DNA from 3 places in the Streptomyces sp. NBC_00223 genome. Region 2 is predicted to be linked to each of the others. Evidence: riboswitches for the same ligand, from Rfam matches in the RefSeq annotation. Region 2 holds a riboswitch; each other region holds the start of a gene.

The links. Region 2 has a riboswitch for cyclic di-AMP ahead of OHA30_RS27805 (M23 family metallopeptidase). Riboswitches for the same ligand answer to the same signal wherever they lie in the genome.
Region 1: it holds a riboswitch for cyclic di-AMP, as region 2 does, so the genes downstream of both, OHA30_RS33240 (C40 family peptidase) here and OHA30_RS27805 (M23 family metallopeptidase) in region 2, are expected to answer to the same signal.
Region 3: it holds a riboswitch for cyclic di-AMP, as region 2 does, so the genes downstream of both, OHA30_RS22225 (C40 family peptidase) here and OHA30_RS27805 (M23 family metallopeptidase) in region 2, are expected to answer to the same signal.

The regions. Positions count from the first base shown of each region.
Region 1 is NZ_CP108109.1:7,822,316-7,826,518, reverse strand. It holds gene OHA30_RS33250 (ATP-dependent Clp protease proteolytic subunit) at 25-660, shown strand; gene OHA30_RS33245 (hypothetical protein) at 667-984, shown strand; cyclic di-AMP (ydaO/yuaA leader) riboswitch at 1,393-1,570, shown strand; gene OHA30_RS33240 (C40 family peptidase) at 1,574-2,065, shown strand; gene OHA30_RS33235 (ABC transporter ATP-binding protein/permease) at 2,124-4,203, opposite strand, start outside.
Region 2 is NZ_CP108109.1:6,510,619-6,514,821, reverse strand. It holds gene OHA30_RS27810 (GntR family transcriptional regulator) at 1-636, opposite strand, end outside; gene OHA30_RS27805 (M23 family metallopeptidase) at 957-1,880, opposite strand; cyclic di-AMP (ydaO/yuaA leader) riboswitch at 1,895-2,045, opposite strand; gene OHA30_RS27800 (M16 family metallopeptidase) at 2,277-3,641, opposite strand; gene OHA30_RS27795 (M16 family metallopeptidase) at 3,659-4,203, opposite strand, start outside.
Region 3 is NZ_CP108109.1:5,221,544-5,225,746, reverse strand. It holds gene pcrA (DNA helicase PcrA) at 1-669, opposite strand, end outside; gene OHA30_RS22230 (C40 family peptidase) at 938-2,050, shown strand; cyclic di-AMP (ydaO/yuaA leader) riboswitch at 2,227-2,381, shown strand; gene OHA30_RS22225 (C40 family peptidase) at 2,389-3,480, shown strand; gene OHA30_RS22220 (class I SAM-dependent methyltransferase) at 3,568-4,203, opposite strand, start outside.

The sequences.
Region 1 (4,203 bases), 1.3 Mb from region 2:
TTGTAGTGATGGAGGTGCGTACCCGTGTTCCGTCCCACCGCCCGCTACGTCCTGCCCGAGTTCACCGAGCGCGGCAGCAACGGCGTCCGCACGATGGACCCCTACTCCAAGCTGCTCCAGGAGCGGATCGTCTTCCTGGGCACGCAGATCGACGACACGTCGGCGAACGACGTGATGGCCCAGCTCATCCACCTGGAGAGCTCCGCGCCCGAGCAGGACATCAACCTCTACATCAACTCCCCCGGCGGCTCCTTCTCCGCGATGACCGCGATCTACGACACGATGCAGTTCGTCACCTGCGACGTGGCGACGGTCTGCATCGGCCAGGCGGCCTCCGCCGCCGCGGTGCTGCTGGCCGCGGGCTCGCCCGGCAAGCGGTTGATCACACCGGGCGCGCGTGTTCTGATCCACCAGCCCTCGCTGAGCGAGGCCGTACAGGGCGATGTGTCGGACCTGGAGATCCAGGCCAATGAACTGCTGCGCACCCGCGAGCAGTTGGAGACGCTGCTGGTCAGGCACACCGGCCGGGAACTGGATCAGGTCCGCGCCGACATCGAGCGGGACAAGGTCCTCGACGCGCAAGCGGCCGTCGACTACGGCCTGGTGGACCGGACGACCACCAGCCGCAAGGCCAACACCCCCGCGTACGGCCTGCGGTGACCCGCGGTGGTGCCGGAACCGCCGCCGCTGCCGGCGCTGACCCGCTCGGAGGGCGAGCTGATCGACACCTATCTGGAGGTCGTCGACCTGCTCGGCCGGATCAACCCGTCCCGCAACACGGACACCTATGCCGCGCTGCGGGCCGCGCAGGCGCTGGTGAGCCGGGCGGTCGCACTGCGGGAGGCGCTCACCGTGATGCATCTGCGCGGTGAGACCCAGATGCACCACGCCACGCTCGGGCGCGCGCTGCGGGTGCTCGACGGGCAGCGGCGGACCGGTCAGGTGGCTGTGCCGCCCGACCCCGCGGCGCCGCCGGACGCGTGAGGCCGCGGAGGTGCGAACCCCCGACGCGTGAACCGGCGGACGCGTGAGCCGCCGGACATGTGCCGTCGCGGCGCCGAATTCGTGACGCTGCGCCACCGGTTGCGCCACCCGGTGTCGGCTCGGCTCAGTCCATTGGCGTATTCCGCCGCTTCCGGCAATCCGTCGAACAGTTGCGGCCAGCGGCCGGGCCCGGCCGGGAGCCCCGGAGATCGTCGCAGGTCAGATCGTACGGCGACGGCGGCCGGCGGGCGCGGGCCGCAGGCGCTCACCCGGACGGCGGAGGCGTGACGAGACTCACATCGCGCGTTTCTGTGACCGCGCGAGTGCGTGGAGTGGGTAACCATCCGTGCTGACGACAAGCCCCCGCCGCCGTGGCGGGGCGGTCCGCGCGGATGCCCAGTCCTGCCGACGCGTTGGATGCCAGGTCGACATGAGTGCAGCGGCAGGAGCGGAGGACCCAGCACGACGGGTCGGTCCCGGAACGCGTCCGGGCCGGCCCTTGGGGTGAAGCCGCAGTGCGCGGCCGGGCATCTTCGCCTGCCCGAACCCGACAGGTCATCCTTCGCAGGCTGATGACGAAGGGTTGCGCATGACCGCGCTCAACCGCATCACGTCTCCTCACCTGTCCGCGCGGCTGACCCGGCTCGGGGCCGCCTCCATGCTCACCGCGGCGGCCGTCACCGTACCGTCCCTGCTGCCGGAGACCGTCCAGCGGGCCGAGGCCGCGTCACTGGGCGCGGAGGCGCTCGGCATCGCGGCCTCGAAGAAGGGTTCGCCCTATCAGTGGGGGGCGTCCGGGCCGTACCGCTTCGACTGCTCGGGCCTGACGCTGTACTCGTTCAAGGCGGCGGGCAAGTCCCTCCCGCGTACGGCGGCGGCGCAGTACAACAGCACGCAGCACATCTCCGTGGGCTCCCGAAGAGTCGGTGACCTGGTCTTCTTCCACTCCGGTTCCTCCGTTTACCACGTCGGCATCTACGCCGGCGCCGGCACCATCTGGCACGCGCCCAAGACCGGCACCACGGTCCGGCTGGAACGCATCTGGACGAACAGCGTCTGGTACGGGCGGGTGGTCGGGTGAGCCGGGGTCCGGGCCGGGCGCCTGATCCGGGCCCTGGTCGGGCGCCCGGCCCGGACCGTCAGACGGCGAGCGCGCGGCCCCAGCCGCGGGTGACACGCCGGACGGCGATCGTGCCCGTGACGGCCGCTATCGCCAGCAGCACGCAGATGTCCGTGTACGTACGCGGCGCGTGGCCCATGGCGGCCTCGCGCAGGGCGTCGGCGGCCCAGTACCCGGGTGAGAGCGGGGCGGCCGCGCGCATCCAGCCCGGGAGGGTGGACAGCGGTACGAGCACACCGCCGAGGGTGGTGAGGAAGAAGGCGCCGATGTCGAACGCGGCCATGAGCTGGCCGTAGCTCCGTACGAGCAGGGCGGCGGCCGAGCCCATGCCCAGCAGCGCCAGTATCCAGGCGACGCAGGCGGCCACGAGCAGGCCGGGCGCGGCCACGCGCATTCCGAAGGCGACCACGCCGAAGCCGAGGACGAACACCTGCTGGGCGGCGAGCACGCCGAACACGGGCAGGGCCTTGCCGATCAGCAGCTCGCCCGCGCGTACGGGGGTCTGGCGCAGCCGGTCCCAGGTGCGCCAGACCCGCTCGGACAGGATCGACGAGCCCACGATCGACAGGGCGAGCAGCGAGAACGTCACGAGCGAGCCGACGACGGCCAGCGCGGTCCCCGACGGCCCCTGGACGGCCGTGTAGAGCGGCCGCATCGCGAGCAGCAGGATCACGGGCATGAGGAGGCGGCCGATCAGCGGGCCGGGCTCGTGCAGCAGCACGGCGGCGTTGTGCCGCACGAGCACGCCGGCCCTCCCCACCCCGCCCCGCGCGCCCCCGCCACCCTCGCGCGGGTCGCGCGGTTGCCGGGGCTCACCCGCCGACGTGACCCCGGAGGCGGCGGCCGACACACGGACGGCGGAGTCAGCCCCCGCGTCGGCACCAGGGCGAATCCCTTCCTCGCCGCCCGGCGGAAGGAAGACGGCCGCGTGCCGGTCCACGCCTGTCACGGCGGGACGGCGCTGCGTGGCAGCGGCCGCGGAGATCGGGGATCCGGCGCCATCCGAGACGCGCACACCCCCGTTGCGACCCGCCTCGGCACGCGGCGACCGGATCCCGGAACAGCCCGGCTCTCCACCCGCCCCGGCCGCGTCGGCGGCGTCGGCGGCGCCGGGCACATTGGCGACGGACATACGCGCGTCGACAGCATCCGGGCCGGGTTTCCGGCCGCCCGCGCCCGGCCCCGGCGGGCCGGCGGCGAGGACACCCGCGCCCGGCTCCGGTTGCCGCCCGCCGTCCACGAAACCGCCGGAGGCGAACTCCGCCTCGGTGCCCGGCGGGGTGGCGAGGGCCTTGGGCGCCGAGGTGGCGAGGGCCGCGTAGAGGTCGTCGAGGTCGGGGCGGCGGACGTCGACCGCGAGGGGCGCGCACCCGGCGGTGAGGAGCGCCGCGAGGTCGGCCGGCGGATCGAAGGTGGCGATCCGCAGCCCGCCCTGCCCGTCGTCCCGGGTACGGGAACCCAGCTCGGCGGGGAGCCCGGGCCGCGGCCGGTCCGGGTCGAGGGCGACCCGTACCTCGCCGGGCAGCCCGCTCGTGAGCGCCGCCCGCTCCCCGCGGGCGACCACGCGTCCGGCCCTGGCCACGGCCAACGTCGCGTCCAGGTCGACGAGTTCGGGCAGGTAGTGCGTGGTGTAGACGACCGCCGCACCCGCGTCCGCGCGGGCCCGTACCGCCGCGAGCAGCGCCTGCCGGGTCTCGGGGTCCGCGCCCGCGGTCGGCTCGTCGAGCAGCAGCACGCGCGGCGAGCCGACCATCGCGGCGGCGGCCTGCGTACGGCGCCGCTGCCCGCCGGAGAGGACCGCGCACCGCCGGTCCAGCACGTCCCCGAGCACCAGCTCCTCCGCGACCGCCTCGACCGAGCGGGCTGCGGCGGCCCGCCGCAGCCCCGCGAGCCCGGCGAACAGCCCCAGGTGCTCGCGGACGGTGACCGTCGGGTAGAGGGCGAGCTCCTGCGGCGCGACGCCGAACAGCGCGCGGGCGGCCCGCGGTTCGGCCAGCGCGTCGATCCCGCAGACGGTGACGCGCCCCGCCCCGGGCCGCACCAGACCGGTGGTGACCTCCACGAACGTCGTCTTCCCTGCCCCGTTGTGCCCGATCAGC
Region 2 (4,203 bases):
GGTCCTCACCGCCGTGGCGCGCTCCGCGTGGATCACCGCGAGCCGGCGGGCCCGCTCGGCGTCGCCGCGGGCCACCGCGTCCACGATCGCCGCGTGCTCCGCCCAGGACTCCGCGGCCCGGGCCGAACCGTCGTCGCCGTAGACCCACGCGATCTTGTGCCGCAGCTGGGTGAGCAGCGCGGCCAGGGTGGGACTGCCCGACGCCTGGGCCAGCGTCTCGTGGAACCAGCCGTTCAGCGAGGGCAGATCCGACAGCTGCCCCTGTCCGGCCCGCTCCTGGCCGAGCCGCACCAGGCCGCGCAGCACGCGCAGGTGCGCGTCGGTACGGCGCTGGGCCGCCCGGCCCGCGCCCAGCGGCTCCAGCAGCGCGCGGATCTCCAGCAGGTCGGCCGCCTCCTGCTCGGTCGGCTCGGCGACCGAGGCGCCGGCGTGTCTGCGGGTGCGGACGAAGCCCTCGGACTCCAGGGTGCGCAGCGCCTCGCGCACGGGCACCCGGGACACCCCGTACCGCCGGGCGAGCAGTTCCTCGGTCAGCCGGCCGCCCGGTGGGAAGAAACCGCCGACAATGTCGTCGCGGATCGCCGCGCACACCACTTGGGCGGAGATACGGCGGCCGGTGCCGTCCGTCCCGTTCACGTACGATTCCGCATCGCAGGACTCCGTTCTTTCCCCGTATTGTGCCGCGACTCTATTTCAGCACAAGAGGGAATGGAAAAGCAGCCCCCGAATTCGGTACTCTTTCCGGCCGGGGCTGACGGGGAGGGGAGGCGGGCGGAAGGTGTCCGGGCGGCCCGGTGGCCGCCGGCGCTTGCGATCACCACTGCCCGGCTCCGGACGCTCCCCTCGTGCTTCCGCGCGCTTCGGATGCCTCCGGACGCGCGCGAAGGCCCCGGCGGGAGGAACCGGGGCCTTCGGTCGGGGGTGCGCCGCCACCGGCGGCGCGACGCGGGAACGCGTCAGATGGTGACGCCGTGCGAGGCCAGGTAGGCCACGGGGTCGAGGTCGGAGCCGTAGTCCGGGGTGGTGCGGACCTCGAAGTGCAGATGCGGTCCGGTCACGTTGCCGGTCGCGCCCGAGACGCCGATCTCCTGACCCTCCGTGACCGTCTGGCCGGCCGAGACCAGCGGCTGGGTCAGATGCCCGTACAGCGTGTACATGCCGTCCGCGTGCTTGATGATCACGTCGTTGCCGTAGGCGCCGTCCGCGCCCGCCGACACCACCGTGCCCGCGGCGACCGCGTGTACCGGGGTGCCCGAGCCCACCAGGAAGTCGACACCGGTGTGCGAACCGCTCGACCACAGCGAACCCGACGCCTTGTAACCCGTACCGATCGCGGCGTCCCCGACCGGCTTCATGTAGCCGGAGTCCACGGGGAGCGCGGTACGCGCGGTGGAGCGGCTGGCGCCTGTCAGCGTGTCACGTGTGGCGGCCGTCGCCGCCTTGGCCGCGGCCGCGGCGCGGGCCTTGGTCTCGGCGGCGGCCTTCGCGGCGGCAGCGGCCTTCGCCTTGGCCGCCGCCTTCGCCCGCGCCCTGGCCTCGGCCCTGGCCTGCGCCTTGGCCTCCGCCTGAGCCTTCTGCGCGGCCTTGCGCGCCTGATCGGCCCTGGCCTGCGCGGCGTCGGCGGCCTCGCGCTGGGCGTCGGCCTGCGCGGCGAGGGTGTGCGCCAGCGAGTCGCTGACGTCCGGGGCCCGGGTGAAGGCGGTGTCGCGGACCGGAGCGGGGGCGGGGTCGGCCTGCCCGGGCGAGGCCATCGCGTTGGCGCCGAAGGCCCCGGCCCCGCTGAGTACGGCCACTCCGGCCAGGGCGGCGGCGCCGGCCCGGACCCGGCGCGGACGGCGGTGCTTCCCGCTGGGCGCGGGCAGTCGAGGGGTGAACGCCATGAGGAGGCGAGCTCCTTTCCTTCCTTCTCGCCTACCGGGTCAGCTGACGGGTTCGGAGCAGGAAGGTCTCCTACGGGACCGCCGCTGGGCGGAGGGTCCCGATTCACCCCAAGGACACGTGGGTCCCCGGCTCCCCTGGGTGCGGGGACTCGGCGATGCGCACCCGGGGCCGCAGGACACGGCTGGTGCTGACGGGTGACGGGCGTTGACGCTAACCGGGCACTCGTGCGTATGACAAACAGATCGGCTGATATGTAGTGGACGCCACACCAAGGCGCACCAATCACCCTTCGGCGCCCACACCACCCCGCACCGCCCGCACGGCACCAAAACGCCCGGAACCCCGGCGCCACGAGGGCGACCGGGGTTCCGGGCTGCGAACGTACGACGGTCGGATCAGCTGACGACGGTCACCTGTCCGATGCCCAGCTCACGTACCGGGTCCGCGATGGCCGAGGCGTCTCCGACGAGGATCACCACCAGGCGGTCCAGCGGGAAGGCGTTGACCACCGCGGCGGTGGCCTCCACCGTGCCGGTCGCCGCGAGCCGCGCGTAGAGCTCGGCCTGGTAGTCGTCCGGGAGCTGCTGCTCGACCTGGTCGGTGAGCGTGCCCGCCACCGCGGCGGCCGTCTCGTACCGCAGGGGCGCGACCCCGACGAGGTTCTGCACGGCGACATCGCGCTCGTCGTCGGTCAGCCCGTCCTCGGCGAGGGTGCGGATCACCTGGCGGAGGTCGGCGAGAGCGGGACCGGTGACCTCGGTGGCCACCGAACCGCTGATCGCCAGCAGCGCGGCGCCGGTACCGTCCGCGGACGACAGCAGCACCTGGGCGAAGGCCCGGACTCCGTAGGTGTAGCCCTTCTCCTCGCGCAGCACCCGGTCGAGACGCGAGGTGAGGGTGCCGCCGAGGCAGTAGGTGCCCAGGACCTGCGCGGCCCACGCCGGGTCGTGCCGGTCGGCGCCGGTCCGGCCGATCAGCAGCTGCGTCTGGACCGAGCCCGGGCGGTCGACGATCACCACGCGCGCGGAGTCGTCCGCGGTGATCGCCGGACGCGGACGGGCCTCGCCGGGGGTGCCCCGCCACCGGCCGAGGGTGCTGTCGAGCAGGGCCGGCAGGTCGATGCCGGTGAAGTCGCCGACCGCGACGGCGGTGGCGGTCGCGGGCCGGACATGGGCCTCGTAGAAGGCGCGGACCGCGGCCGAGTCGATCCTGCGGACGGTCTCCTCGGTGCCCTGGCGGGGCCGCGAACAGCGCAGCTCGGCCGGGAAGAGCTCCTTGGACAGCGCCATGGCGGCCCGGCGGGCGGGGTTGGCCAGCTCGTGCGGGATCTCGTCGAGCCGGTTGGCGACCAGGCGCTTGATCTCGTCGTCGGGGAAGGCGGGGGCCCGCAGCGCCTCGGCGAGCAGCCCGAGGGCCTTGTCCAGGCGGGAGGCGGGCACTTCGAGGGTGACCCGGACCCCGGGGTGGTCGGCGTGCGCGTCCAGGGTGGCGCCGCAGCGCTCCAGCTCGGCCGCGAACTCCTCGGCGGTGTGCTCGTCGGTGCCCTCGGACAGCGCCCTGGCCATGATGGTGCCGACCCCGTCGAGGCCCTCCGGCTCGGCGTCCAGCGGCGCGGCGAGCAGCACCTCGACGGCCACGACCCGCCGGCCGGGACGGTGACTGGTCAGCAGCGTCAGGCCGTTGGCCAGGGTGCCGCGCTCGGGCGCGGGAAACGCCCACGGCTTGGGCTCGCCGGCCTGCGGCTGCGGGTGGAACGTCATGACGGCGGCGGTGTCGCTCACGCTTCGCCCTCTTCCTGGTCCTGGTCGATCGCGGCCTGGTCTTCCTGCGGCTCGGTGGCGTCGTCGCCGGACTGCGCGCCGCCGGTGGGTTCGTAGACGAGCACGGCGCGGTTGTCGGGCCGCAGCCGCGCCGCGGCCACCGCCTGGACCTCCTCCGCGGTGACGGCCAGCACCCGCTGCACGGCGGTCAGGGCGAGCTGCGGGTCGCCGAAGAGCACGGCGAACCGGCACAGTTCGTCCGCCCGGCCGCCGACGGTCGACAGCCGGTCCAGCCACTCCCGCTCCAGCTGGGCCTGGGCCCGCTCCATCTCGGCGGGCGTCGGGCCGTGTTCGGCGAACCGGGCCAGCTCCTCGTCCACCGCCTCCTCGATGGCGGACAGTTCGACCCCGCTGGACGCCTTGACGTCGAGCCAGCCGAGCGAGGGCGCCCCGGCCAGCCGCAGCAGCCCGAACCCGGCGGCCACCGCCGTACGGTCCCGCCGTACCAGCCGGTTGTGCAGCCGGGACGACTCGCCGCCGCCCAGCACCGTCAGCGCCAGAT
Region 3 (4,203 bases), 1.3 Mb from region 2:
GGTCTCCTCGTCGATGAGTTCGTTCTTGAGGTTGGAGACCTTCGCGCTGAAGGACTTCGGCGGGAACTGCTTGGGGTCGAGGTCCAGGTCCCGGCAGACCAGCGCCATCAGCCGCTTGGAGTCGGCGGCGTCGTAGATCGAGAAGGACGAGGTGAAGCCCAGCACCTTGGACTCGCGGCGCAGGATGCGGACGCAGGCGCTGTGGAAGGTGGACACCCACATGGCCTTGGCGCGCGGGCCGACCAGCTCCTCGACGCGCTCCTTCATCTCGCCCGCGGCCTTGTTGGTGAAGGTGATCGCGAGGATCGCGCCGGGGTGCACCTGGCGGGCGCCGAGCAGATAGGCGATGCGGTGGGTGAGCACCCGGGTCTTGCCCGAGCCGGCCCCGGCGACGATGAGCAGCGGTCCGCCGGCGTGCTCGACGGCCGCGCGCTGCTGCTCGTTGAGCCCTTCGAGCAGTTGCGCGGGGTCGGTGGCCGGGCGCGGTGCGCCGTCCCGGTAGTACGCGTCGCGCTCGGGCGGCGGCCCGTCGAACCGGTCGCCGAAGAGGCTGTCCGGTACGTGCTCCGGCCCGCCGTCGTCCTCCGGCGGCGGGGGCGCGGAGTCGACCGGCCCATGGGCGGCGGAGTCGAGGCCGGCGAGGAAGTGTTCGTCAAAGAGGCTGCTCATCGCCTCCCGAGTCTAGGCGTCCCCACCGACAGTCCGGCCCGGTTCACCGAAGGACCCGGCGGAGGTGTCCGTACGGGCCCGCGGCGCCGCCCCGCGCCCGTCCCCTCGTAGCCCGTCCGCCACCCTCCGTCACAACTCTCCGCGATCGGCAAAAGATGACGAAAAGGTATCGGGCCTATCGGACATCGGCCTTTCCAGTGGTACCGGGCGTTGGCTACGGTTCCGCACCAACCGCATCCAGGCAGCGGCCGAGAGGAGTCCGCCCGCAATGGCGACACACCGTAAGGCCCGTACCGCGCTACTCAGCTCCCCCGGCCCGCGCGCGGCCGTGGGGCTCACCACAGCCGCCCTGGCCACCGTGACCCTGCTCACCGAGAGCGCGAACGCCGCGCCCGCCAAGCCCGCGCAGCCGTCGATATCCGAGGTGAAGGCGAAGGTCGACTCGCTGATGCACCAGGCCGAGGTCGCCACCGAGCACTACAACGGCGCCAAGGAGCAGACCGACCAGCAGAACACGAAGGTCAACAAGCTGCTGGCGCAGGCCGCGCGGAAGACACAGCAGCTGAACGACTCCCGGCGGTTGCTGGGCCAGTACGCGGCCGCGCAGTACCGGGCCGGCGGCGACGACTCGGCCGGGCGCTATCTGCTCGCCGCCGACCCGGAGAGCCTGGCCGACCAGGCCCATCTGACCGATGTGCTCGGCCGGCGGCAGAAGCAGGCCGTGGAGTCCTACCGGGTGCAGCAGGCCGCGGCCACTCAGCAGCGGATCGAGGCGGCGCAGAGCCTGGCGACCCTCACCACGCAGCAGGCCGGACTGCGGACGGCCAAGAAGGACGTACAGACCAAGCTGGGCGCGGCGCAGCACCTGCTCAACACGCTGACCGCGCAGGAGAAGGCGCGGCTGGCGGCGCTACAGGCCGAGCAGGAGGCCGAAGCGCGGGTGAAGGCGGCCGCGCTGGCGGCGAAGGAGAAGGCCGCGCGGCAGGCCGCGGCCGCCAGGGCCGAGGACGCCCCCGTGCCGGCCGCCAACTCCTCGGTCGCCGACCAGGCCATCGCCTTCGCGCGCAACCAGCTCGGGAAGCCGTATGTGTGGGGCGCGACCGGGCCGGACTCGTTCGACTGCTCGGGCCTTACCCAGGCGGCGTACAAGGCGGCCGGGATCGAGCTGCCGCGGACCACGTACGACCAGGTGGACGTCGGCACCCGGGTGTCGGAGTCGGACCTCCGGCCGGGCGATCTGATCTTCTTCTACAGCGACGTCAGCCATGTCGGGCTCTACATCGGCGACGGCCAGATGATCCACGCCCCGCACACCGGCACGGTGGTCAAAATCGCCCCGATCACCGAAATGCCGTTCTATGCGGCGGCGCGCCCGTATTGATCCCTTGAGGGCGATCGGAGCGCATTGGGCGGTAATGGGTAACGATGCCCCGCACAACCCGTAAGATCACAAAGCGATTTCGGTCACATTGCGATCTAAACTTCCCAAGCCTTGCGCCAGTTGACTACCGTAGCCCGCTAGGTGGCTCGTTCCCCGCCGGTGAAGGTGCCGGCAGCCAGCCGCCTCCGCCTAATCCGGCGACAGCCGGAACCGGGGACCCACCAGCAGTTTGGGGTGAATCGGGGCAGGCGCCGACAGGCGTCCGGCCCGTAGGGCTACCTTTCCGGCCCGAACCCGTCAGCTAACCCGGTCGGCGGCGCATGGAAGGAGTCGCCTCCTTGGCGTCGCACCGCAAGCCGCGCACCCACATACTCTCCTCGGCCGCTCCGCGTGCCGCCGTGGGTATCACCGCCGCGGCCCTCGCCTCGGTCACCCTGCTCAGCGAGAGCGCCACTGCCGCGCCGGCCAAGCCCTCGCAGCCCTCGATCTCCGAGGTGAAGCAGCAGGTCGACGACCTCAACGAGCAGGCCGAGATCGCGACACAGCACTACGACCAGGCCAAGGAGAAGACCGAGAAGCAGCGGGAGAAGGCCAACCAGCTGCTCACCCAGGTCGCCCAGAAGACCCAGAAGATGAACGAGACGCGGCGGGTGCTCGGCCAGTTCGCCGCCGCCCAGTACCGCGACGGCGGCCTGGACCAGACGACCCAGCTGCTGCTCTCCGACAACCCGGAGCAGTTCTTCCAGCAGTCGCACCTGATGGACCGGGTCTCCGCCACGCAGGAACAGGCGCTGGAGGACTTCAAGATCCAGCAGGAGCAGGCGTCCATCCAGCGTGCCCAGGCCACCGCGAGCCTGAACGAGCTGACCACCGCGCAGAACAAGCTCGCCACCGAGAAGAAGAACCTCCAGACCAAGCTGGCCGCCGCGCAGAAGCTGCTCAACAGCCTCAACGCCGAACAGCGCGCCAAGCTCGCCGCGATGCACCCGAAGGTGGCGCCGGTCTCGTCGTCGTCCTCTTCTTCCTCTTCTTCCTCCTCCTCGGCGTCGAACGCGAGCTACACCTACAACGGTCCCGCCTCCGGGCGCGCGGCGGCCGCGATCGCGTTCGCGATGGCCCAGCGCGGCAAGCCGTACCGCTCCACCGGCACGGGCCCGGACTCGTACGACTGCTCGGGTCTGACCCAGGCGGCCTACCACGCGGCGGGCATCACCATCGGGCGGACGACCTGGGACCAGGTCAAGGACGGCACGGCGGTCTCGCAGTCCGAACTGCGCCCAGGCGACCTGGTGTTCTTCTACTCCGGCATCAGCCATGTCGGCATCTACATCGGCAACGGCCAGATCGTGCACGCACCGCACACCGGGGCGGTCGTGGAGGTCGGGCAGATGAGCTGGATGCCGTTCGCGGCGGCGCGCCGGATCGCGTAAGGCGCCGCCTCCGGGCGCCGGGTCGCGTCACCGCCGCTCTCGACTGCCGAGCGCTCAGCGCAGCCGACGCTCTCGGCCGCCGAGCGCTCAGCGCAGCACCAGCAGGTCCATCCAGCTCGTCGCGGGCGCGTCCGGGTCGGCCGCCCGCAGCCGGGCCGTGCCGCGCGCGAACTCCTCGTCGCTCAGCGCCCGCAGCTTGGAGTCGGCGTCCCGGCGCAGCCGGTCCGCGTACTGCCCGAGGTTCGCGGCGCTCTCCTGCGGTACGGCGGCCAGGCTCACCCGGGTGAATCCGGCCGGCGCGAAGGCCGCGCAGACCTGCTCGACGCTCGCGTAGTCGGCGATGCCCCGGGCGGTCTCGGGGAAGAACCGCACCCGCAGGTCGTTGTCGGCCCGGCCGGGGAAGATGTTGCGGATCAGCACGGGGGCCTGCGGCCGGAGCGCCCTGCGCAGTTCGTGGGCCGCGGCCGTGAGGTCGCCGATGTGGTGCAGGACCGAGCCGAGCCAGGCCGCGTCCGCGCAGCCGTCGGCGACGGGCAGCGCCTCGGCGCGGCCGTCCAGCGCCTCGATGCCGGGCTCCGCCGGGATCAGGTCGCGCATCGCCGCCGCGGGCTCGACCGCGAGCACCCGGACGCCGAACCAGTCGCGCAGCGCCCCCGCGAACCCCCCGGTGCCCGCGCCGACGTCGAGCACGGTCATGCCCGGCGCGAGCCCGGCGGCAGCCTC